DNA from 3 places in the Lysinibacillus sp. NPDC093210 genome. Region 1 is predicted to be linked to each of the others. Evidence: predicted binding sites of a transcription regulator. Region 1 holds the regulator's gene; each other region holds the start of a gene.

Region 1 (7,708 bases):
AAAACATTACCAACGTCTACAATTGCTAAAGAAGCATTACCAGCAGAATTGAAATTAGTGACGTTTAGTATTGATGTTGTCGCAAAAGATACGAAGGCAATGCTTGAATTTTTAAAGGAAATTGAAAAAATTGAACGTGTGATGAAAATCGACACATTAGATATTACATTAACTGGGGAAGAAGTTTTATTTGAGGAGGATGCAGATTCATCCATTAAGGCTACCATTCAGGTAACAACCTTCTATTACGAAGGGGAACAATGATGTTAAGGCGCGCATACTCCAAAGTATGGGCGCTATGTTAGTTTAGGAGGCAGTAAAAATGGAAATGGCTTATACAATACTAGTATTTGTATTTGGACTAGTTTTTGGATCGTTTTTTAATGTTGTAGGATTACGTGTGCCGATAAAGGAGTCAATTGTAAAGCCGCCTTCTCATTGTACGAGCTGTCAGAGACAATTAACGGCAATTGATTTAGTGCCAGTTTTGTCCTATGTTTTTTTAGCAGGTAAATGTCGTAGCTGTGGGCAAAAAATTTCGTGGATTTATCCGCTAATGGAGTTGCTAACAGGGGTATTATTCGCCTTTTCATATTGGCAATTAGGCTTTAGTAAAGAGTTTATCGTAGCTATACTATTGATATCATTATTAGTAATCCTCGTTGTATCGGACTTCGCATATATGCTTATTCCTGATAAAGTGCTTTTGTTTTTTTTGCCATTATTAGCTATTGGACGGGTGTTATCACCCTTAACACCGTGGTGGGATAGTATCGTAGGTGCCGTTGTTGGCTTTGGCATATTATATTGTATTGCTGTTGTATCACGTGGTGGTATGGGCGGTGGCGATATTAAATTATTCTTTTTACTTGGACTTGTACTTGGTACAATAAATACATTATTGACATTATTTGTAGCGGCAGTAATTGGTATGATTGTCGGGATAATCGTGCTCAAAGTACGGCAACAAGGTCGAAAAACGCCGATTCCTTTTGGACCATCCATTGCTTTAGCTGCAATTATCGTGTATTACTATGGGAATGTCATCATTGATTGGTATGTAGGATTATGGTAAGGGGGTATATGGATGAAACCGATTATTGGTATTACAGCATTTGCGGAGGACGATTTATCGTCAAGATTGAATGTAGCCTATAGTAAAAGTGTGATTGAGGCTGGTGGCATTCCACTTATTATTCCACTAGGGGTAGAGGAAGATGTAGCACAAATTTTATCGCTGACGGATGGCTTATTATTATCTGGTGGTCATGATGTTCATCCATTTGAATTTGGAGCGGAGCCTCTACCGAAGCTAGGACAAATACATCCAGAACGAGATAAGGTGGAGCTTGCCTTAATTCATGCGGCTTTTACAAGGAAAATGCCGATTTTCGGGATTTGCCGTGGCATGCAAATACTCAATGTTGCACTAGGTGGAACTTTATACCAAGATGTTGATAGCGAATATCATAGTAGTAGGCTGTTGAAACATACGCAACTAGCCGCTCGTGGTGTAGCTACACATTATGTGCAATTAACGCCTGATACGTTGTTAAAATCAATTATCGAGGAAGAAAAAATTGCTGTGAATTCATTTCACCATCAAGCTGTAAATGTATTAGCAGAGAAGCTAATCGTTGCAGCGAAATCGAGTGATGGCCTAGTTGAAGCGTTCGTACATGAAGACTACCCGTTTTGTTTAGCAGTGCAGTGGCATCCAGAAGAACAAGCCGTTGTAGGAGATTTAGCTGCAGAGAAGCTCTTTGCTGCCTTCACGGAGCAGAGCTTAAAATATAAAAGAGAAGCATGAGTGCTTCTCTTTTTTGTTTGCTAAGTATGAGAATGCATTAATGTACACGGCGATATAAGCCGACTACTTGTCCTAAAATTGAAACTTGATCTACAATAATCGGTTCCATTGTAGCGTTTTCTGGCTGTAAGCGGAAATGATTTTTTTCCTTGAAGAAGCGTTTAACTGTTGCTTCATCTTCTTCTGTCATTGCAACAACAATATCACCGTTATCAGCTGTTGCTCTTTGCTTGACGATGACTAAATCTCCGTCAAAAATACCCGCCTCGATCATCGATTCACCCATGATTTCTAACATAAATAGCTGATCTTCACTTGTACCGTAAATATCAGGTAATGGGAAATATTCGTCGATATTTTCGATAGCTGTTATAGGTGATCCAGCTGTTACCTTACCAACAAGTGGTACATGGATGACGCTTTGCTTTTGAATTGAATCCTCTGGCTCTAAAATTTCAATCGCACGTGGCTTAGTAGGATCTCGTCGAATAAAGCCCTTTTGCTCTAAACGAGCTAAATGTCCATGAACCGTTGAGCTGGAAGCAAGTCCAACTGCTTCCCCAATTTCACGTACAGATGGCGGATAGCCTTTTGCACGTACTTCTTCTTTGATAAACGCTAGTATATCCTCTTGTCTTTTCGAAACTTTTTTCATGATTGCTCACCTCTTTTTTTATATCATTCTTCTTACTATCTTCTTACTAGATAGTATAGCAGAATGCGAACACTTATGCAAACATAGGTTCGAAAAGTGTTTGACAAAAACGTCTGTTCGCTTTATTATAAGAACATACATTCCGAACAAACATTCTAAAAAGGGGATAAGATGAATGAATTGGTTTAAAAAAAATACACATATTTCAATTTTGTTAGGCGCATTTTTACTATTTGCAGGTTATCTTGTTATAACTGATCCTGGAGACATTACTTACACAGAAATTAATATTGAACATGGCGATAGCTTATGGTCGTTAGCTGAGCAATACCGTGGTAAAATGGGTACGGACGACTGGATAAAACTTGTGAAAGCCGAGAACGAATTACATAGCGTGAAAATAGTTGCTGGAAAATCACTCGTTATACCAGTAGTGGGTGACAATAAGATACCCACCAATTCAATTGAAATTGCGAGAAGTGAAAGATGATGAATAAACAACAAACGGCTGTAATTTACTGCCGTGTGAGCACCGAAAAAGAGACACAAAGTTCTTCATTGGAGCGTCAACAAGAAGAATTACTTCGATATGCTGAGGAACAAAACTATGATGTGAAAAATGTTTTTCTGGATAAGCATAGTGGGTATGATGTTGAGCGCGAAGGATTACTTGAAATGCTCGATTATATTAAAGAAAACGAGATACAAGCATTATTTGTGCAAGATGAAACACGTTTAGGACGTGGTAATGCACGAATGGCTGTACTTCATTTATTGCAAAAAACTGAAACAGATGTTTTTTCCATGCGTGATGCAGGGCCTGTACAATTGAATGAGATGGATACGATGTTGCTCGAAATTTTAGCTATTGTTGAGGAATATCAACGTAAAATCCATAATGCGAAAATTCGTCGTGGCATGCGCCGTGCAGTAGAAAATGGCTATCGTCCTGAAAATAACCTTTCCAATCGTGGTAATCCAAATGGTCAGGAGCGTAAGGAAGTGCCTATAGAAGAAATTGTGAAGCTGCGTAATCGGGGCTTTACCTATGAGGAAATTGCTGCGACACTAAGAGGTCTTGGCTTCGATGTTAGTAAGGCAACCGTACATAGGCGGTATCAAGAACATCAAGAAAGGTTAGCGGGCAATTAATTTTGCCCTGCTAATCTTTTTTTCATGCTTAAAAACGTTCCTGTTTGTAAAATAAACTGTCCAAGTAGGTTGTTGTAGGGCAAGATAAATTTCATATTAAAGCTGACCATTCTTCCTGTAAAATAGCGTAATAGTATTCATCCCACCAGTCGTCACCAAACGGTATACACTTTTTGAAAAAACCTTCACGTCGCATACCGATTTTTTCCATCACTCGGTAGGAAGCAATATTTTCGGGCTGGCATGTAGCGATAATTCTATGAAGCTTCATATTGGTAAACCCATAATCTAATAGGGCGTGCGCTGCTTCTGAAGCATAGCCATGACGATAATATGCAGGATTCAACACCCAACCAATTTCATAGGTATGTTCACCAAAGTAGGGATGGAAAACTAGATGACCGATGACTTGTGGCTGATCATGTAAAACAATAGCAAAATGTTGTGCTTGCTCCCCGCTATTATCTGTTATAAATTTTTGTACCTGTTCTACAGTTAAAACACCTTCTGGCATATAGTACATCACCGATTTATCGGACATATAACTATAAACAGCTTGCAAATCTTGTGCTTCAAATTTTCGAATATGTAATCGCTGTGTTGTGATGTTCACCTTATTTCCTCCAATAAAGTATAAATTTTTTCCTTGTATAATTAGTTATACACGACTAACATCTGGAAGTCATGTAAATTATGGCTAAGAAGTGTTTTTAAGGGTTGGTATAACTGCATTTTAAGGGAAACCATGCTATACTTTGCATACTGAAGTGATAAAGGTATTGAAAGGTGTGTAACAATGTTATCAAAAGAAAAAATTAATCGAATTAATGAATTAGCAGCAAAAGCGAAGGCGGGCAATTTAACAGAGGAAGAAGCGAAAGAGCGTACTTCTCTTCGCAAAGAATATTTAGATACATTTAGAGCGTCAATGCGCGATACGATTGAAAATGTTAAAGTTGTCGATGAAGAAGGCAATGACGTTACACCTGAGAAGGTAAAACAAGCGAAAAAAAATAAATTTTTAAATTAATATGTCACATTTAATCCAGTACTAGATCGTTTTGGGTTTCTATTGTTATAGCTGGATAATATTCGTCATTCAGTTCTTCCATTTTAAATGGCAAGTTACAAAATGATGATAAAGTATGACATAAATCTCAAATAGTATAACAAAAGCATTGTTTTCTAGGACAATGTTGACTAAACTGTAGTAGAACAATATATAGGACGAGAAAGGATGTCACAACATAATGACTCAACATGCGGATCAACTAGCGATTAATGCTATCCGAACATTGTCAATTGATGCAATTGAAAAAGCAAATTCAGGTCACCCAGGCTTACCGATGGGGGCAGCGCCAATGGCTTATACGCTTTGGACAAAACAACTTCGCCACAATCCGGCTAATCCAAAGTGGTATAACCGCGATCGTTTCGTACTTTCAGCAGGTCACGGCTCTATGCTTTTATATAGCCTACTTCACCTTGGAGGTTACGGCCTTCCAATGGAAGAAATTCAAAACTTCCGTCAATGGGATTCATTAACTCCAGGACATCCAGAATACGGTCATACTGTTGGAGTAGAGGCAACTACAGGTCCTCTTGGACAAGGTATTGCCATGTCAGTTGGTATGGCAATGGCAGAGCGTCATTTAGCTGCTACTTATAATAAACCAGGACATGATATTGTCGATCACTATACATTTGCGCTTTGCGGCGATGGCGACTTAATGGAAGGTGTTGCAGCTGAAGCGATTTCATTAGCTGGTCACTTAAAACTTGAAAAATTAATCGTATTATACGATTCAAATGATATTTCATTAGATGGTGATTTAGAAAAATCATTCTCTGAAAACGTACAAAAACGCTTTGAGTCATATGGCTGGAACTATTTAAAGGTTGCTGACGGTACAGAAGTAGAAGCTGTTAACCAAGCAATCGAGGAAGCGAAAAAATCTACTGGCAAGCCAACACTTATTGAAGTGAAAACAGTAATTGGTTTCGGTTCTCCAAACAAGTCAGGTAAATCTGATTCTCACGGTGCTCCACTAGGTACTGATGAAGTTGTATTAACAAAAGCAGCGTACGAATGGGCACATGAACCATTCCAAATTCCTGCTGAAGTATATGATACGTTCAATGCAGCTGCTGAAGTGCAAGGTGCACAATCTGAAGCAGCTTGGAATACGAAATTTGAAGCATATAAAGCTGAGTTCCCTGAATTAGCAACTCAATTCGAAAATGCTATGAATGGTAAGCTACCAGAAGATTTTGCAGCAGAATTACCAGTATATGAAGCTGGGAAATCTGTAGCAACACGTTCTTCTTCAGGTGATGCAATCAATGCAATTGCGAAGAAAACACCATCATTCTTCGGTGGTTCAGCTGACCTTGCTGGCTCGAACAAAACGACGATGAAGGGTGCAGGCGATTTCTCAGCAGACGATTATGCTGGTCGTAATATTTGGTTCGGTGTGCGCGAATTTGCAATGGGTGCAGCAATGAACGGTATGGCTCTTCACGGTGGTCTAAACGTCTTTGGTGGTACATTCTTCGTATTCTCAGATTACGTTCGTCCTGCTGTGCGTCTTTCTGCACTAATGGGTCTTCCTGTGACATATGTATTCACACATGACTCAATTGCTGTAGGGGAAGATGGTCCAACACATGAACCAATCGAACACTTAGCTTCATTACGTGCAATGCCAAATCTTTCTGTTGTTCGTCCGGCAGATGCGAATGAATCTGCAGTTGCATGGGAGCTTGCAGTATCTTCTGAAAACACACCAACTGTATTAGTATTATCTCGTCAAAACTTACCAGTGCTTGACGCGTCAATTGAAACAGTTCGCGAAGGTGTTACAAAAGGAGCTTACACTGTATCACCTGCTTCTAAAGAAGTAGCAGATGCAATTTTAATTGCAACAGGTTCAGAAGTTTCACTTGCAATTGAAGCCCAAAAAGCATTAAAAGCTGAAGGCATGGATGTAGCAGTTGTGTCAATGCCATCAATGGATCGCTTCGAAAAACAAGATGCAGCATATAAAGAATCAGTTCTTCCAAAAGCTGTGACAAAACGTCTTGCAATCGAAATGGGTGCATCATTCGGTTGGCATAAATACACTGGCTTTGAAGGAGACGTTCTTGCTATCGACAAGTTCGGCGCTTCTGCACCAGGTGAATTAATTATGGAAAAATACGGTTTCACTGTAGAAAATGTTGTAGCGAAAGTTAAAGCGCTATAAAATTATTACAGAATAAAATAACGTTACTCTTTACGTAAACAAAAAGTACACCACGTATATAGTGGTGTACTTTTTTGTTTTAGCGTGTAGACAGCCCGTTGATTATGAATTAAGAAGCTTTATGCTTCAGCAAATTTTTGAGGTAGTGTCGCAAAAATGGATTTCCACTCATTCTGTTCTGGCAAGTGTTTCGACCTTAGAAACTTCATAGGTAGTTTTTATAAAAAATATGTTATTGCGATTCAAATTGTTCATTTATATACCGTACAAAAGTTGGTTTTTTCAATTCACTTTTTCGTGTGCAAATAAATAAACTTTGTTTAATTTCTACATTATTGATAAAGATATGTGCCAATTTATTGGTTTTGATGCTGTCCGTTACGCTGAGAAGAGGGGCGAGGACAATTCCGTAGCCTGCTTCTACAGCTTTTAAAGATTCAAATAGTCCTTGCATTTGTAAGCCAATCTTAGGCAATGGGCAATTTTGAGCATAAAAAACAGCTTCTAGTAAGTCGCGTGTCGAACTACCTTTTTCCCGATAAATTAATTCCTCCTGTGATAACTCACGTAACGAAACGATTTGATTCGCCAATGGATGGGATGGATGGGCAATAAACGCAAATTCGACTTCCATTAACTTTTCAAAATATAAATCTTCGTGTCCAACATTACTTTGAACAACAAATCCGAAGTCTGCTTCGTAATTTCGAATTTTATCTTCCACTGATTTAACATTTCCTAGTGATACGTAAAATTCTACACCAGGATACATTAATTTGTAATTAGCAATATATTCAGGTAGGACATAATTAATCGGAATGTAAGAAGTCGCAATATGAATTTTTT
Region 2 (7,708 bases), on a different contig from region 1:
ATTTTTCCTCTGCAGTATATTTAGCCATAAAAAAACTGCACCTCCAATTGTTAGATGTGTCTAACAATTGGGGTGCAGTTCAACGCTTCTGAGGTTTTCGTTTTTAAAGTGCCAGTCACTCAAACAATTCTGAATCTTTATGATACTGCTAGTAGGTTAACCAAGTAAAAACCCCCTAGACTCCTGCGGGAACGCACAGAACGTAAGACGCAACAACCCTCGCGTTAGCGAGGGTTACGGCTTACGTGTGTGCCCGCGGAAAGCGAAGTGGGTTTTTAGACATTAGAATGTAAAATGCAATGCATAGAACGACTAAGGGACTCTCCAATGCAATGTTCAACTAGTCGCTGCTAGTAGAACATAACCAAGTAAAAACCCACGAAGACTCCTGCGGGAACGCACAGAACGTAAGACGTAACAAACGGCGCGACAGCGACGGTTACGGCTTACGTGTGTGCCCGCGGAAAGCGAAGTGGGTTTTTACGCTTTAGAATGTCTAATGCAATAACGAAGTAAGCACTCCCCCTAATAGTAATAGTGAACCTTCTCCTTAAAAGGGTGGATGATACGGAGCATCGTGGCTAAGTTGTTTACGCTCACCCATATAATGTTTATAAAGCATTGAAGCATTAACAAATTGTTTACTAATCGAAGCATATTTAATAGGCAGCTCAAATTCCATATCATTTTTCAATGTGATAATACATCCTTCACTACTCGGCGAAATATTTGAAATAGCGTGGAGCCCTATCCAAATATTGTGTATAGAGTTTGGCGAATAGGTCGGTAAAAAAATGCAAGGAAAGCCATAATCATATGCGACGACTATGGGAAGCTTATGTTGATTACCAAAAAAACGTTTTGCAGAATGTTTTGCAGCTTCATAAGTCGTGCCTAAAGAGATGCAAGATTTGCGTAAAACATGCAAAGGTTTGCGTGTCACAATTAGCTCATTATGCTTGTCAATAACTCGAGTAAAAACTTTAGATTCGTGCTGAATCGGTAGCAATAAATAAGTATTGAAAGACATTAAATAACCATTCACATAATTTGATGACATATGTAAAAGCCTCCTTTTGATAGTAATTATTTGTAGTATAAATGACAAAAATGCATTCTGAAAATATAGATATAAACTTAAAATATATAGATAATTGATGCTTTTTCCTAAAGGATTTGCTTGAAATTACGCTATAATTCTAATAAATAATAGATGATTTTTATTTGTTTAGCGTTGCATTTTAATCTAAATTTTCTTATAATTTAGAAAAGGATCGAGGTGAGATCGTTGGATAAATATTATTCGTACACAGATTTTCTAAAAGCCGTAGGTCAGTCAAAAAAAGTTGATGAGGCAGAGAAATTATTGAACGAGATTTATTTAGATTTATTTTTAAATCATATCCAGCGTATGCATCGTGAAGAACAGCTAATGGTTCTGATAGATAGAACACTCGACGATCGAGATAAAAAAGCTTTTCACTTATACGCAACTGAACTAGAGGCTTTACACAAAGTAGCAAGTGAATAATATGATAAGACCGCTCTCCAATAACAGGAGAGCGGATTTTTTTGTCTGTCACCAAATAGACGTTATCAGCACTATTATGTTTAATGAAAAAATGTAAAATCTTTTATTTTTCTAGAATTCTATGATTAAAGAAAGGGTATATATCTAATCATGGGTATAAAGGTTAAAAGTTTATAATTACTGAAAGAGCGTCATATCTATGAGAAACTTCAAATGCTACATCAACAATACACGTACCGAAATTGAAAATGAAGAAAAAACAAACATTCGTTCGTTAAATGTTCGATATTTTAATACTGCTATGCTAAAATAAATGTACAAATTGGTAGGAAAGGACGGGGACATGCGTGCAAACATTTGATTTACAGGCGCCTTATCAGCCTAATGGTGATCAGCCACAGGCGATTGCAGAATTAGTGGAGGGTGTACGTGAAGGGAAACGACATCAAACATTACTTGGTGCAACAGGGACGGGCAAAACTTTTACGATTTCTAATGTCATTCAGCAAGTAAAAAAACCAACACTGATTATGGCCCACAATAAAACACTTGCAGGTCAATTATATAGTGAGTTCAAAGAGTTCTTCCCAAATAATGCGGTTGAATACTTTGTAAGTTATTATGATTACTTTCAGCCGGAAGCGTATGTTCCGCAAACAGATACGTATATCGAAAAAGATTCGAGCATTAATGATGAGATTGATAAACTCCGTCACTCAGCCACTTCTGCACTTTTCGAACGTGATGATGTCATTATTATTGCGTCTGTTTCCTGTATATACGGTTTAGGTTCTCCGGAAGAATATAGAGAATTAGTTGTATCAATTCGCACAGGGATGGAGATTGAGCGCAATCAATTACTTCGAAAATTAGTCGACGTGCAATATGAACGCAATGATATTAGTTTTACTCGTGGGACGTTCCGTGTGCGAGGAGACGTTGTGGAAATTTTCCCAGCATCTCGCGATGAACATTGCGTCCGTGTCGAATTTTTCGGAGATGAGATTGACCGAATTCGAGAGGTAGATGCTTTAACGGGAGAAATATTGGCAGATCGAGACCATGTAGCAATTTTCCCAGCATCCCACTTCGTTACACGTGAAGAAAAAATGCTTAAAGCAATTGACAATATTGAACAAGAATTAGAACAACGCCTTGAGCTACTGCGAGCAGAAGATAAGCTATTAGAAGCACAGCGATTAGAGCAGCGTACACGCTATGATTTAGAAATGATGCGTGAAATGGGCTTTTGCTCAGGTATTGAAAACTATTCACGCCATTTAACATTACGTGAAGCTGGAGCAACACCGTATACATTACTTGATTACTTTCCAGAGGACTTTCTTCTCGTTGTCGACGAAAGCCATGTGACATTACCTCAAGTAAGAGGTATGTATAATGGAGACCAAGCGCGTAAAGGGGTACTAGTAGAGCATGGTTTCCGTTTACCATCTGCACTAGACAATCGCCCATTGCGTTTTGAGGAATTCGAACGACATATTCATCAAGCTATTTATGTATCAGCAACACCTGGTCCATATGAAATTGAACATACTCCTGAAATGGTAGAACAAATTATACGTCCAACAGGATTACTAGATCCGTTAATTGATGTTCGTCCAATTGAAGGGCAAATAGATGATTTAATTGATGAAATTCATGGTCGTATTGCGCAAAATGAGCGTGTACTCGTAACAACGTTGACGAAAAAAATGTCGGAAGATTTATCTGCATATTTGAAGGAAATGGGCTTAAAAGTGGAATACTTACATTCAGAGATTAAGACATTAGAACGTATTGAGATTATTCGCGAACTTCGTAAAGGTACATATGATGTACTTATCGGCATTAACTTATTGCGTGAAGGCTTAGATATTCCTGAAGTATCACTAGTAGCGATTTTAGATGCAGATAAGGAAGGCTTTTTACGTTCAGAGCGTTCTCTTATTCAAACAATCGGTCGTGCGGCACGTAATGCGAATGGGCATGTCATTATGTACGCGGATAATATGACAGATTCTATGAAAAAGGCAATTGAGGAAACAAAACGCCGCCGTACTATTCAAATGGCTTACAACGAAGAACATGGTATTACACCGAAAACGATTGTCAAAAAGATTCCGGATGTTATTCGTGCAACACAGGTGGCAGAGGAAGAGGAGTCTTATGTAACAAAGGCAACGAAAGGCAAAAAATTGACGAAGGCAGAAAGAGAGAAATTACTTGCTACTCTTGAAGTTGAGATGAAGGAAGCGGCTAAAGCACTTGACTTCGAACGTGCAGCTGAGCTTCGCGATACAATATTTGAATTGAAAGCAGAAGGGTGATTGGCTTGTGAAAAATACAGAAATTGTCGTGCAAGGCGCACGAGCACATAATTTAAAAAATATAAATGTCACAATTCCACGTGATCAATTAGTCGTGTTAACAGGTTTATCTGGGTCTGGGAAGTCGTCATTAGCGTTTGATACGATTTACGCTGAAGGGCAACGTCGCTATGTCGAATCATTATCGGCATATGCGCGCCAATTTCTTGGCCAAATGGATAAACCGGATGTAGATGCAATAGAGGGGCTATCGCCTGCCATTTCAATAGATCAAAAAACGACGAGCCGAAATCCGCGCTCAACAGTCGGAACAGTAACGGAAATCTATGATTATTTGCGTTTACTATTTGCACGTATTGGCAAACCCATTTGTCCAAATCACGGTATTGAGATTACGTCTCAAACGATTGAGCAAATGGTGGATCGTCTTCTCGTCTATCCAGAACGTACGAAAATGCAATTACTTGCACCGATGATTTCAGGGCGTAAAGGGACACATGTAAAATTACTTGAGGATTTGAAAAAGCAAGGCTTTGTCCGTGTACGAATTGATGGAGAATTACGCGATTTAGATGATGCTATTGATCTTGATAAAAATAAAAAACATTCAATAGAAGTTGTTGTCGATCGTGTCGTTGTAAAAGAAGGAATTGCAGCTCGTCTTAGTGATTCGTTAGAAACAGCCCTTCGATTGGCAGAAGGACGTGTTCTTGTCGATGTAATGGAGCATGAAGAATTATTATTTAGCGAACATCATGCATGTCCATTATGTGGATTTTCAATCGGAGAGTTAGAGCCTCGTATGTTTTCTTTTAACAGTCCATTTGGAGCGTGCACAAGTTGTGACGGTTTAGGAACGACACAAGAGGTTGATCTTGAGCTTATCGTGCCAGATTGGGATCGTTCATTATTAGAGCATGCTATTGCACCGTGGGAGCCTACTAGCTCTCAATATTATCCACAGCTATTAAAGGCTGTATGCGACCATTACGATATTCCAATGGATGTACCTGTCAAAGATATACCTAAAGAAAAGATGGACAAGGTTTTATTTGGCTCAGGGAAAGATAAAATTCACTTCCATTATGAAAATGAATTTGGCAATGTACGTGATCAGATGATTGAATTCGAAGGTGTCGTTCGTAATGTAGAGCGCCGTTTTAAGGAAACAACATCCGATTATGTACGAGAACAAATGGAGAAATATATGGCTCAGCAAGCTTGCCCATCTTGTAAAGGCTACCGACTCAAGCCCGAAACATTAGCTGTGAAAATTGCAGATCAGCATATTGGACAAGTAACAGAGTATTCGATTCAGGATGCTGATACGTTTTTCAAAGAGCTCGATTTATCTGAAAAAGATATGCAAATCGCGAAACTTGTATTGCGTGAAATTGAAGAACGCCTCGGCTTCTTAGTCAATGTAGGGTTAGATTATTTAACATTAAATCGTGCTGCGGGAACACTTTCAGGCGGGGAGGCTCAGCGTATCCGTCTGGCAACACAAATTGGCTCTCGCTTAACGGGTGTGCTCTATATTTTGGATGAGCCATCTATCGGCCTACATCAGCGAGATAATGACCGTCTCATTAGTACGCTACAAAATATGCGTGATATCGGAAATACGCTAATTGTAGTCGAGCATGATGAAGATACAATGCTAGCAGCGGATTATCTTATTGATGTTGGACCAGGTGCTGGTGTACATGGTGGACAAATTGTTGCGGCAGGTACGCCACAGGAAGTAATGGATAATCCTAAGTCGTTAACAGGTCAATATTTAAGCGGCAAGAAATTCATACCGCTACCAATTGAACGTCGTAAACCAGATGGTCGTAAATTATCTATTTTAGGTGCAAAAGAAAATAACCTACAGAACGTCAAAGTAGACGTACCATTAGGTCTATTTGTAGCGGTGACAGGTGTTTCTGGCTCTGGTAAATCAACACTCATCAATGAAATTTTATATAAATCTTTAGCGCAAAAGCTCAACCGTTCAAAGGTGAAGCCAGGTGCACATAAAGAAGTAACAGGATTGGATGAGTTAGAAAAAGTTATTGATATTGACCAATCACCAATCGGGAGAACGCCGCGCTCAAATCCCGCAACGTATACAGGGGTATTTGATGATATTCGCGATGTTTTTGCAACAACAAATGAGGCCAAAGTACGCGGTTATAAAAAAGGTCGGTTTAGCTTTAATGTTAAAGGTGGTCGCTGTGAAGCTTGTCGTGGCGACGGTATTATTAAAATTGAAATGCATTTCTTGCCAGATGTTTATGTGCCATGTGAAGTTTGTCATGGTAAACGTTATAACAGAGAAACACTTGAAGTGAAATATAAAGATAAAAGTATTGCCGATATTTTAGATATGACAATTGAAAATGCTGTAGTGTTCTTCGAAAACATTCCTAAAATTCAACGTAAATTACAAACAATTGTTGATGTAGGGTTAGGTTATATGAAATTAGGACAACCTGCGACTACCCTATCAGGTGGTGAGGCACAGCGTGTTAAATTGGCTTCTGAATTACATCGCCGCTCAACAGGTAAGTCATTTTACATTTTAGATGAGCCGACAACTGGCTTACATGCAGATGATATTGCACGCTTACTGATTGTGTTGCAACGCCTTGTTGAAAATGGTGACTCAGTACTTGTCATTGAGCATAATTTGGATGTTATTAAAACAGCGGATTACATTATTGACTTGGGTCCAGAGGGTGGCGACAAAGGTGGTACAATTGTTGCTACAGGTACGCCAGAAGAAGTAGTGGAAGTAACTGGATCATATACAGGGAAATATTTAAAACCGATATTAACACGTGATAGAATGCGAATGGAAGCGGCTTTGGTAGAAGCATCTAAATAATTTTTTACAAAATATTTTATTATAAAAATCTGCTCTTTTCCGAGGGTAAGACTTAAGACCTCGCATGCTCGTTAGCTTTTGTAGCATCAAGCATAAGGCTTTTTCTCCCTCAGGAATCTTGCAGATTTTTTATTTTCTCATATCAAAAATACACCTAATAACGACAATGCAGTAATTCATAATTTGTGATAGTTAATGCTTTTTCATTTTTTCAGTGAAACTTTTCACATAGGGATACGTATAAATAGATATAACAATCTGTGGGAGGCTATATGATTATGCAAAATGAACGTCAACGAATTTTAGAACTTGTGGAAAAAGGTACAATTTCAGCGCAAGAGGCGATTACATTATTAGAAGCATTAGAGCAACCTAGCAAGTCCACTCAAAGTAGTAATAGCGATGTGTCGAATATGGGTCAGCAATCCTCAACAGAGAAAGAATCTATCTTTAAAGATCCAGAGTTTAAAGAAGAACAAAAGAAAAAAGATGCAGACTTCACTAAACATTTCCAAGATGAAATGCATGATTTTCGTAAAGATTTATCGCAAATCGGTTCGATCTTTATGGATATGATGAATACGGCAGTTAAAAAAGTAAAAGAATTTGATGTTTCTTCACCATTTGGAGATAAATTTGAATTTACACATACAGAAGAACTAGCAGCAGAGAATGTAGAAAATGTCATTGTTGAATTACCGAATGGCAATTTTTCATTAGAAACGTGTGAGGGTGATAACTTCCAAATCATCTGTAAAGTAAAGGCACCACTACTTAATGATAACGAGGAAGAAACACGTAACCATTTCTTGGAACAATTTGTTGTTAAGAGCGAGGAAGGCTCACTTAGAATTTTAAGTCAGCTAAAGCTTGTGCAGGTGAATGTACAATTGCTTGTGCCAAAGGAAAAGTTAGATAAATTGTCAGTCCGTTTAATGAACGGTAGTGTTGCCTTGCAAGATATTGAGCTAGATCAAT
Region 3 (7,708 bases), on a different contig from region 1:
TTCTTTGATGAAGAGCCAACAGATGTTGCCATTAAAGATCGTACATTACACATGGATGTTCAAAAGCCTAAGGTCTATATTGGTTTAAAAGCGAAAGAAACGAATTTGTCTGGTCGTGAAATGTTAAAACATGAGCTATCAGTACAAATTGCTTTAGAACTTATTTTTGGTCGAACTTCTAATTTTTATGAACGTGTGTATGAGGAAGGTTTGATTGATGAATCGTACGCATTTGACTTTACTTTAGAAAATGGTTTTGGTTTTGCGTTAATTGGTTCGGATTCAACAGAACCAGATGCTTTGGAACAAGCTATTAAAGCTGAATTGGAAAAATACGAAAAAAGCGCGCAATTTGTAAGTGAGGATTTAGATCGCATTAAGCGTAAAAAAATTGGCTTTTTCTTACGTGCATTAAATTCAATTGAATTTATCGCAAACCAATTCACGCGTTATTCGTTTAATGATATGAATTTGTTTGATGTAGTGCCTGTCTTAGAAGAATTAACAATTGAAGATTTAACGAAAGCGTTCGCTTCTATTCAAGGTGAGTCTCAACAAACTGTGTTTAAAGTTTTACCAACAGAGAAGGGCGCCTAGTGAAAAAGTTTGCCCTTATATTAGGTGCATCGGGTGAGATCGGTCGTGCTATTTGCCACAGTTTGGCAGAGGACGGCTGGTCTCTCTATGTGCATTATTCAAACAATGAGCAAACGGCTCAAACATTATGTGAAACGCTTGTTAGTCGTTTTCCTGCTCAGGAATTTATGCTTGTACAAGGTGATTTTACAAAAATAACAGCGGCGCAAGCGTTAGCTTCCCAAATATTTAGTGTACAAGCAATTGTTTTTGCTAATGGTCAGGCGCATTATTCCTTGCTGGAAGACACTACGGTAGAAGATATGGATGCATTATGGCGTGTTCATGTTCAAAATCCAATGCATTTAACGGCTTTATTATCCTCAAAACTCCGTACCCATAATGTGAGCTATGTGCTTTTTATAGGCTCTATTTGGGGCGAGGCAGGTTCTGCAGGTGAGGCACTTTATGCAACGGTGAAAGGCGCACAGCATGCTTTTGTGAAGTCTTACGCAAAAGAGGCTGCATTGTCTCGTATTCGTGTGAATGCTATTGCGCCAGGCTTTATTAATACAACGATGAATAGCCATTTAAGTGAAGAGGAATTGCAATATATTTTAGACGATATTCCTTTAGGAGCGGTCGGTCAAACATCGGATGTAGCTGAAATGGTTCGTTTCTACCTATCCGGCAAAGCAGACTATGTGACAGGACAAATAATTCGATTAAATGGTGGTTGGTACATATAATAATTCTTTTTGCACATACTACATGTGTAAAGGAGGAGGAAACATATGACCATTTTAGAAAACTGGCAAAAATGGACATCTTTTTTAGGACAAAACGTAATGCAAGCTGAATCAAGCGGTATGCCAAAGAAAATGATTCAACAGGCTGCTGTCCAAATTGGTGAGTATTTAGCGACTAATGTCGATCCTAAAAATGAACAAGAGCGAGTGCTGTCGGATTTATGGGGCGTTGCCTCTGATGATGAAAAACATGCATTGGCGAATTGTGTCGTAAAACTTGTGCAAAATAAACATGTGCAATAAAAAAAGAGGAGAGCTAATCTCCTCTTTTTTCTATTAAAAATCGATAATAGTGCGGAAAAGGGAACGTATGTAAGTCTATTTCCAATACTACCAAAAAAAATTAGTAAGAAATTAAAAATAACGCTATAATTCCATGTATTCTAACTTTCCATTACATAAAAAATCAGCTATGATGGAACTTATAAAAGATTTTTTACGTTAACTAATAGGAAGGGAACGAGTGTGTTTGAGCGATTGGTACTTTGAATATGAAATTCAGGTGAATCGCCCTGGATTATTAGGAGATATTGCTTCACTTTTAGGGATGCTTCGAGTCAATATTATATCAATTAATGGTGTCGATGAAGATCGACGTGGGATGTTAGTGCATACAGACAATGATGAAGCAATTGAGCGTTTTCGTACAATTGTTTCGACAATGGAACATATCCACGTTACTAAATTTCGACAACCTAAACTCCGTGATCGTTTAGCTATCAGGCATGGTCATTATATTCCACGAGATGCAGACGAAAAAAATACCTTCCGCTTTGTACGAGATGAACTAGGTATTTTAGTGGACTTTATGGCAGAACTCTTTAAAAAAGAAGGTCATAAGCTCATTGGAATACGCGGGATGCCTCGGGTTGGTAAAACAGAATCTATTGTGGCGGCAAGTGTTTGTGCCAATAAAAAATGGATTTTCTTATCGTCTACAATGATTAAGCAAACTATTCGTAATAAGCTCGCCGGCGATGAATTCAGTGACAATAATATTTTTATATTGGATGGTATTGTTACAAGGCGTTCTGAGGACGAGCGACATTTGCAACTAGTACGTGAAATGATGAATATGCCTTCTATTAAAGTAGTAGAGCATCCTGATATGTTTGTTCAGCATTCTGAATATAAGATTGAGGATTTTGATTATATCATTGAACTACGTCATCACCCTGATGAAGAAATTACTTATGAAATAATGGAAAAAAATCATATGATGTCCGAATCCGATTCATTTGGAGGATTTAATTTTTAATTTGATATTAAAGTAGGTGTTATTAGTGGCAGAATTAGGTACTCGACTGAAAGAGGCGAGACTGTCTAAAGGCTACAGCTTAGACGATTTACAAGAAATAACGAAAATTCAAAAACGTTATTTAGTAGGTATTGAAGAAGGCAATTATTCAATTATGCCAGGTTCGTTTTATGTACGAGCGTTTATTAAACAATATGCTGAGGCTGTAGGGTTAAATCCAGAGGATATTTTAGAGACGTATAAAGGCGAATTGCCAGGCACAAAGAACGACCAAGTTAGCCAATCGATGACTCAAACTTCAACGAGAAGAAAAGTTTCAAAAAGCCCTTCAAATAAAATGATGGAGGCTATGCCAAAAGTCATTGTCGCTTTATTTATTATCGTTATTATTGTAGCAATTTGGGTCCTTTTACAATCAAAAAGCAAAACAGGAACAAATGAATATGATGATTCAACACCAGTGGTGGAGTACGATAAAAAACCAAAACCAATAGATAGTGAAAAAGAAAAAGCGGAAGAAGATAAAAAAGCACAAGCTGATGCGACTAAAGAATCGACAAATGAAACACCAGATGAAAGTAAAACTGAAGAAGATGTGAAGCAAACGATTTCAGCAGGCACAATCGAAGCAGATGGCGCTACAACATCTTACACGTTAACAGGTGCTGATACATTTAAAATACGTATTGAAGTTTCGGGTCCTACATTTATTGGTATTCGCGACCAACAGCAACAAGAATTACTAGCAGATACGCGTGTTTATAACGCAGGTGAAGTTGTTGAGTTTGATGCAACAGCGCAAAACTATGCTCGTATTCGTTTAGGCAATTCAACTCAAGCTAAGGTTTATATTAATGACGAACTTATAACGTACGCACAGCAAATCGTTACGCAAAATATTGTCGTCAATTTCAATAAAGAACAGTAGTCATCCTAATGATGACTACTTTCTTTCATCATGAAAGGTGTTAGAAAAATGAACATTCCAAATAAAATTACCATTTCACGTATCTTGCTTATTCCGTTCTTTGTAATTGTTATGATGTTTGATTTCGGCTGGGGAACAATGAACTTATTTAGTGCAGAAATGCCAGTCCATCATTTTGTGGGAGCTCTTATTTTTATCATTGCATCGACGACGGATTGGGTAGATGGTTACTATGCGAGAAAGTATAATCTTGTAACGACGTTTGGTAAATTTTTAGATCCTTTAGCGGATAAATTACTTGTCTCTGCAGCGTTTATTTTAATGGTAGAGCTTGGTATGGCACCGGCTTGGGTGATTATTGTTATTATAAGCCGTGAATTTGCGGTAACAGGTTTACGTTTAATTCTTGCAGGTGGTGGAGAAGTCGTAGCGGCGAATCAGCTTGGTAAGATTAAAACATGGGCACAAATTGTAGCTATTGCCGCTGCACTTTTACACAATACAATTTTTGTGATTTTCGGTATCCCATTTGATACAATAATGCTATATATTGCATTGTTCTTTACACTTTGGTCTGGATGGGATTATTTCTATCTAAATCGACGTGTATTACTTGAGTCTAAATAAGAAAGGTCTTGTGAATCATGAATGCTGAAATCCTTGCAGTTGGCTCAGAGTTATTACTTGGACAGATTTCAAACACAAATGCAAAGTTTATTTCTAATCAGCTTTCTGAGTTAGGAATTAATGTGTTTTATCATACCGTTGTTGGCGATAATTCAAAACGGTTAGAGGAAGCAGTAAGCATAGCGGAATCGCGCGCTGATCTTATCATTTTTTCAGGTGGTTTAGGCCCTACAAAGGATGATTTGACGAAGGAGACAATTGCTCGTCATCTTGGGCTAGATCTTGTAATTGATCAAGTTGCATTGTCCTACATTGAGCAATTTTTTGCTAAACGAGGCATCTCAATGACGGAAAATAACCGCAAGCAGGCGCTTGTATTAGCAGGCAGTGAGGTGCTAGCTAATCATCATGGTATGGCACCAGGGATGATTTTGACAAAGGATAAGCGTACCTACATTTTACTTCCTGGACCTCCAAAAGAACTGGAGCCGATGTTCCAATTTGAAGCGAAGCCAAAGCTTGGTACAATGCTAAATGACGGCGGAGTCATCGTGTCTCATGTAATGCGCTTTTATGGCATTGGAGAAGCTGAGTTAGAAGTGCGTGTACAAGATATTTTAGATACACAAACAAATCCGACAGTTGCCCCACTAGCTGCTGATGGCGAAGTCACTTTACGTGTAACAGCAAAGGCGCAATCAGAGCAGGAAGCCCAACAGCTTATTGCTGATAAAGTAGCGGAGATTCGCGCTATTGTAGGAGACTTCCAATATGGCATAAATGATGATTCACTTGCCTCGAAAACAGTAGAGATGTTGCAAGATAATAAATTAACGATTTCTGCTGCAGAAAGCTTAACAGCAGGTTTATTTCAATCAGAGCTTGCTGAGATACCAGGCGTAGGCAATGTGCTTATAGGAGGCGTAGTGACCTATACAGAAGATGCCAAGGTAAAGCAGCTAGGTATCGATCAACAATTACTAGATACTTATGGTATTGTGAGCAGTGAATGTGCTGCAGCAATGGCTAGCGCAGTGCGTGATAAATTTGGCACGGATATTGGTATTGGATTAACAGGAGCGGCTGGCCCTACTGCACATGACCATCAGCCAGTTGGAACGGTATGGATTGGAATTGCTATAGATGACGAAGAGCCAATAACATATTTACTGCATTTATCAGGTATGCGCAATACAAATCGTTTACGTGCGGTTAAATTTACATTTCATTATTTAATGCAACAATTAGAAGAACGAGGATATATGAAACGATTTTAATTTGCTAGTAGGTTCAGTAGGGATTAGCCCTAGCTGAAGCAATGCATAGGCTCGAAAAAATTTGGGTGCAATTACGACTGGAGCGTAATTGCTTATAGTTGAAAATGGGAATTTGGGTAGGAAAAACTTATCCAAATTTTTATTTTGGATTAAAATCGAATAAATGTTCGCTTTTTTCTTGCGTGTTCTCAAAAAAACAAGTATAGTAGAGATAGACAATAACAGTGAACAGTTTTGAAGGAGGAAAAATAATGAGTGATCGTAAAGCAGCCTTAGAACAGGCGTTAAAACAAATTGAGAAGAATTTCGGTAAAGGCTCTATTATGAAGCTAGGCGAAAAAACAGATTTAGAAATTGCTACATCTTCTAGTGGTTCATTAGCACTTGATGCAGCATTAGGCATAGGTGGATACCCACGTGGACGTATTATTGAAGTATATGGTCCAGAATCATCAGGTAAAACAACAGTTGCACTACATGCCATTGCGGAAGTACAAGCAAAGGGTGGACAAGCAGCATTTATTGACGCTGAGCATGCGTTAGATCCGATTTATGCTCAAAAATTAGGCGTAAATATCGATGAACTTTTATTATCACAACCAGATACTGGTGAGCAAGCGCTTGAAATTGCAGAAGCGTTAGTGCGTAGTGGTGCTATTGATATTATCGTTATTGACTCTGTTGCAGCGCTAGTACCGAAAGCTGAAATTGAAGGCGATATGGGTGACTCTCACGTTGGTTTACAAGCTCGTTTAATGTCACAAGCATTACGTAAGCTTTCAGGCGCTATCAATAAATCAAAAACTATCGCTATTTTCATTAACCAAATTCGTGAAAAAATTGGTGTTATGTTCGGTAATCCAGAAACGACACCTGGTGGTCGTGCGCTTAAATTTTATAGCTCAGTACGTTTAGAAGTACGTCGTGCAGAAGCAATAAAACAAGGTAATGACATCATGGGTAATCGTACGAAAATTAAAATTGTGAAAAATAAAGTGGCACCACCATTCCGTACAGCTGAGGTTGATATTATGTATGGTGAAGGGATCTCAAAAGAGGGCGAAACAGTCGATTTAGGTGTAGAATTAGACATCGTTCAAAAAAGTGGATCTTGGTACGCTTATGGCGATGAGCGTCTAGGCCAAGGACGTGAAAACGCAAAACAATATTTAAAAGAGAATCCTGCTGTTTTAGAAGAAATTGCAAATAAAATTCGTTCTTCTTACGGAATTGCCGCAACACAGTATACAATTGCTGCACATGATGACGAGGAAATGGATGAAGAGCTAATGCTTCTTCTTGAAGATGAAAAATAATAAATATCGTTCTCACTTCTAAAGGAATGAGAATGCTTAGGATGCGACAAAATGCATTAAGAAGTTCACTCTATTTGCATTTTAATAAGTTGGTTAGAGCACACGTCGGCGACTTCTGCTGTAACGCATAGTGCGTAAGACAAACAATCCACGCTAGCGAGGGTTGGGGCTTACAGAAACGCTGTGCAGAAAGCGTGCGCTTATAGAGGAAATCAATCAACATAGCAGTCTACTTCAATCTAAATCGTTCTTACTCATAAGAAGTAAGAACGATTTTTTTGTTTTTATTGTTAGTTTAATAGAATGAAGGGGTACTGGAATTGATAGATAGCTAACGTAAATTATAGATATACTTATGCGTGAAATAGGGTATGAAATTTTTGATTGGCCAGCTGAAAAATAGACGATATGTTCATTTGTCAAAGAAAGTTAAAATAATTGTATTAAGATGACGGTAATTGTGGTAATAATTGTATTGTAACCTTCGTCCTGATAAAAAGAATATTCATCGAAGAAGGCATTTTCTCTAGCTCAAAAGTAATAGTTAATATATCCATCTAATGGATATGACTTACTTTTTTTGCTGCTGATAGGCGAACAGATGCCCGTCTATCCTTGACAGAGCCTGAGCCTAGCTATACAATTAAATATGTATAATTTCTGAATTATGACTTTAAAATAGGCAGTACAATTTTTGTATGCGCCGACTGAAACTGTATTACCCAAATAGCAAGAGGAGGTGTTCATATGGATGGAATTACTATCATCTCCGCTTTGCTTGGACTCATCGTTGGTGCCGCTGTTAGCTATATCTACATGAAAAAAGTGAATGACTCAAAAATCACTGGTGCTAAACATGTCGCTGAAACAATCGTTGAAGAAGGAAAACGAGAGGCGGAGGCATTAAAGAAAGAAGC

Evidence for each region. The regulator LexA, encoded in region 1, represses DNA repair genes until DNA is damaged. The targets are predictions, from matches to a motif close to CGAACATATGTTCG.
Region 2: a site for LexA is predicted at 1,792-1,805, ahead of uvrB (excinuclease ABC subunit UvrB). Genes of this name have one in related genera too.
Region 3: a site for LexA is predicted at 5,632-5,645, ahead of recA (recombinase RecA). Genes of this name have one in related genera too.

What each region holds. Positions count from the first base shown of each region.
Region 1 covers NZ_JBIVOE010000001.1:778,820-786,527, reverse strand. Annotated here, with positions in the region: gene ACIP9C_RS03945 (potassium transporter) at 1-264, shown strand, start outside; gene ACIP9C_RS03940 (prepilin peptidase) at 323-1,075, shown strand; gene ACIP9C_RS03935 (gamma-glutamyl-gamma-aminobutyrate hydrolase family protein) at 1,088-1,810, shown strand; gene lexA (transcriptional repressor LexA) at 1,848-2,465, opposite strand; gene yneA (cell division suppressor protein YneA) at 2,641-2,955, shown strand; gene ACIP9C_RS03920 (YneB family resolvase-like protein) at 2,952-3,617, shown strand; gene ACIP9C_RS03915 (GNAT family N-acetyltransferase) at 3,709-4,230, opposite strand; gene ACIP9C_RS03910 (DUF896 domain-containing protein) at 4,414-4,647, shown strand; gene tkt (transketolase) at 4,868-6,862, shown strand; gene ACIP9C_RS03900 (LysR substrate-binding domain-containing protein) at 7,095-7,708, opposite strand, start outside.
Region 2 covers NZ_JBIVOE010000002.1:756,050-763,757, reverse strand. Annotated here, with positions in the region: gene ACIP9C_RS09170 (competence protein ComK) at 551-1,060, opposite strand; gene ACIP9C_RS09165 (IDEAL domain-containing protein) at 1,289-1,531, shown strand; gene uvrB (excinuclease ABC subunit UvrB) at 1,879-3,858, shown strand; gene uvrA (excinuclease ABC subunit UvrA) at 3,866-6,730, shown strand; gene ACIP9C_RS09150 (DUF4097 family beta strand repeat-containing protein) at 7,009-7,708, shown strand, end outside.
Region 3 covers NZ_JBIVOE010000002.1:288,930-296,637, reverse strand. Annotated here, with positions in the region: gene yfmH (EF-P 5-aminopentanol modification-associated protein YfmH) at 1-597, shown strand, start outside; gene ymfI (elongation factor P 5-aminopentanone reductase) at 597-1,325, shown strand; gene ACIP9C_RS07000 (DUF3243 domain-containing protein) at 1,371-1,628, shown strand; gene ACIP9C_RS06995 (DUF3388 domain-containing protein) at 1,855-2,643, shown strand; gene ACIP9C_RS06990 (helix-turn-helix domain-containing protein) at 2,660-3,571, shown strand; gene pgsA (CDP-diacylglycerol--glycerol-3-phosphate 3-phosphatidyltransferase) at 3,620-4,198, shown strand; gene ACIP9C_RS06980 (competence/damage-inducible protein A) at 4,216-5,475, shown strand; gene recA (recombinase RecA) at 5,727-6,791, shown strand; gene rny (ribonuclease Y) at 7,539-7,708, shown strand, end outside.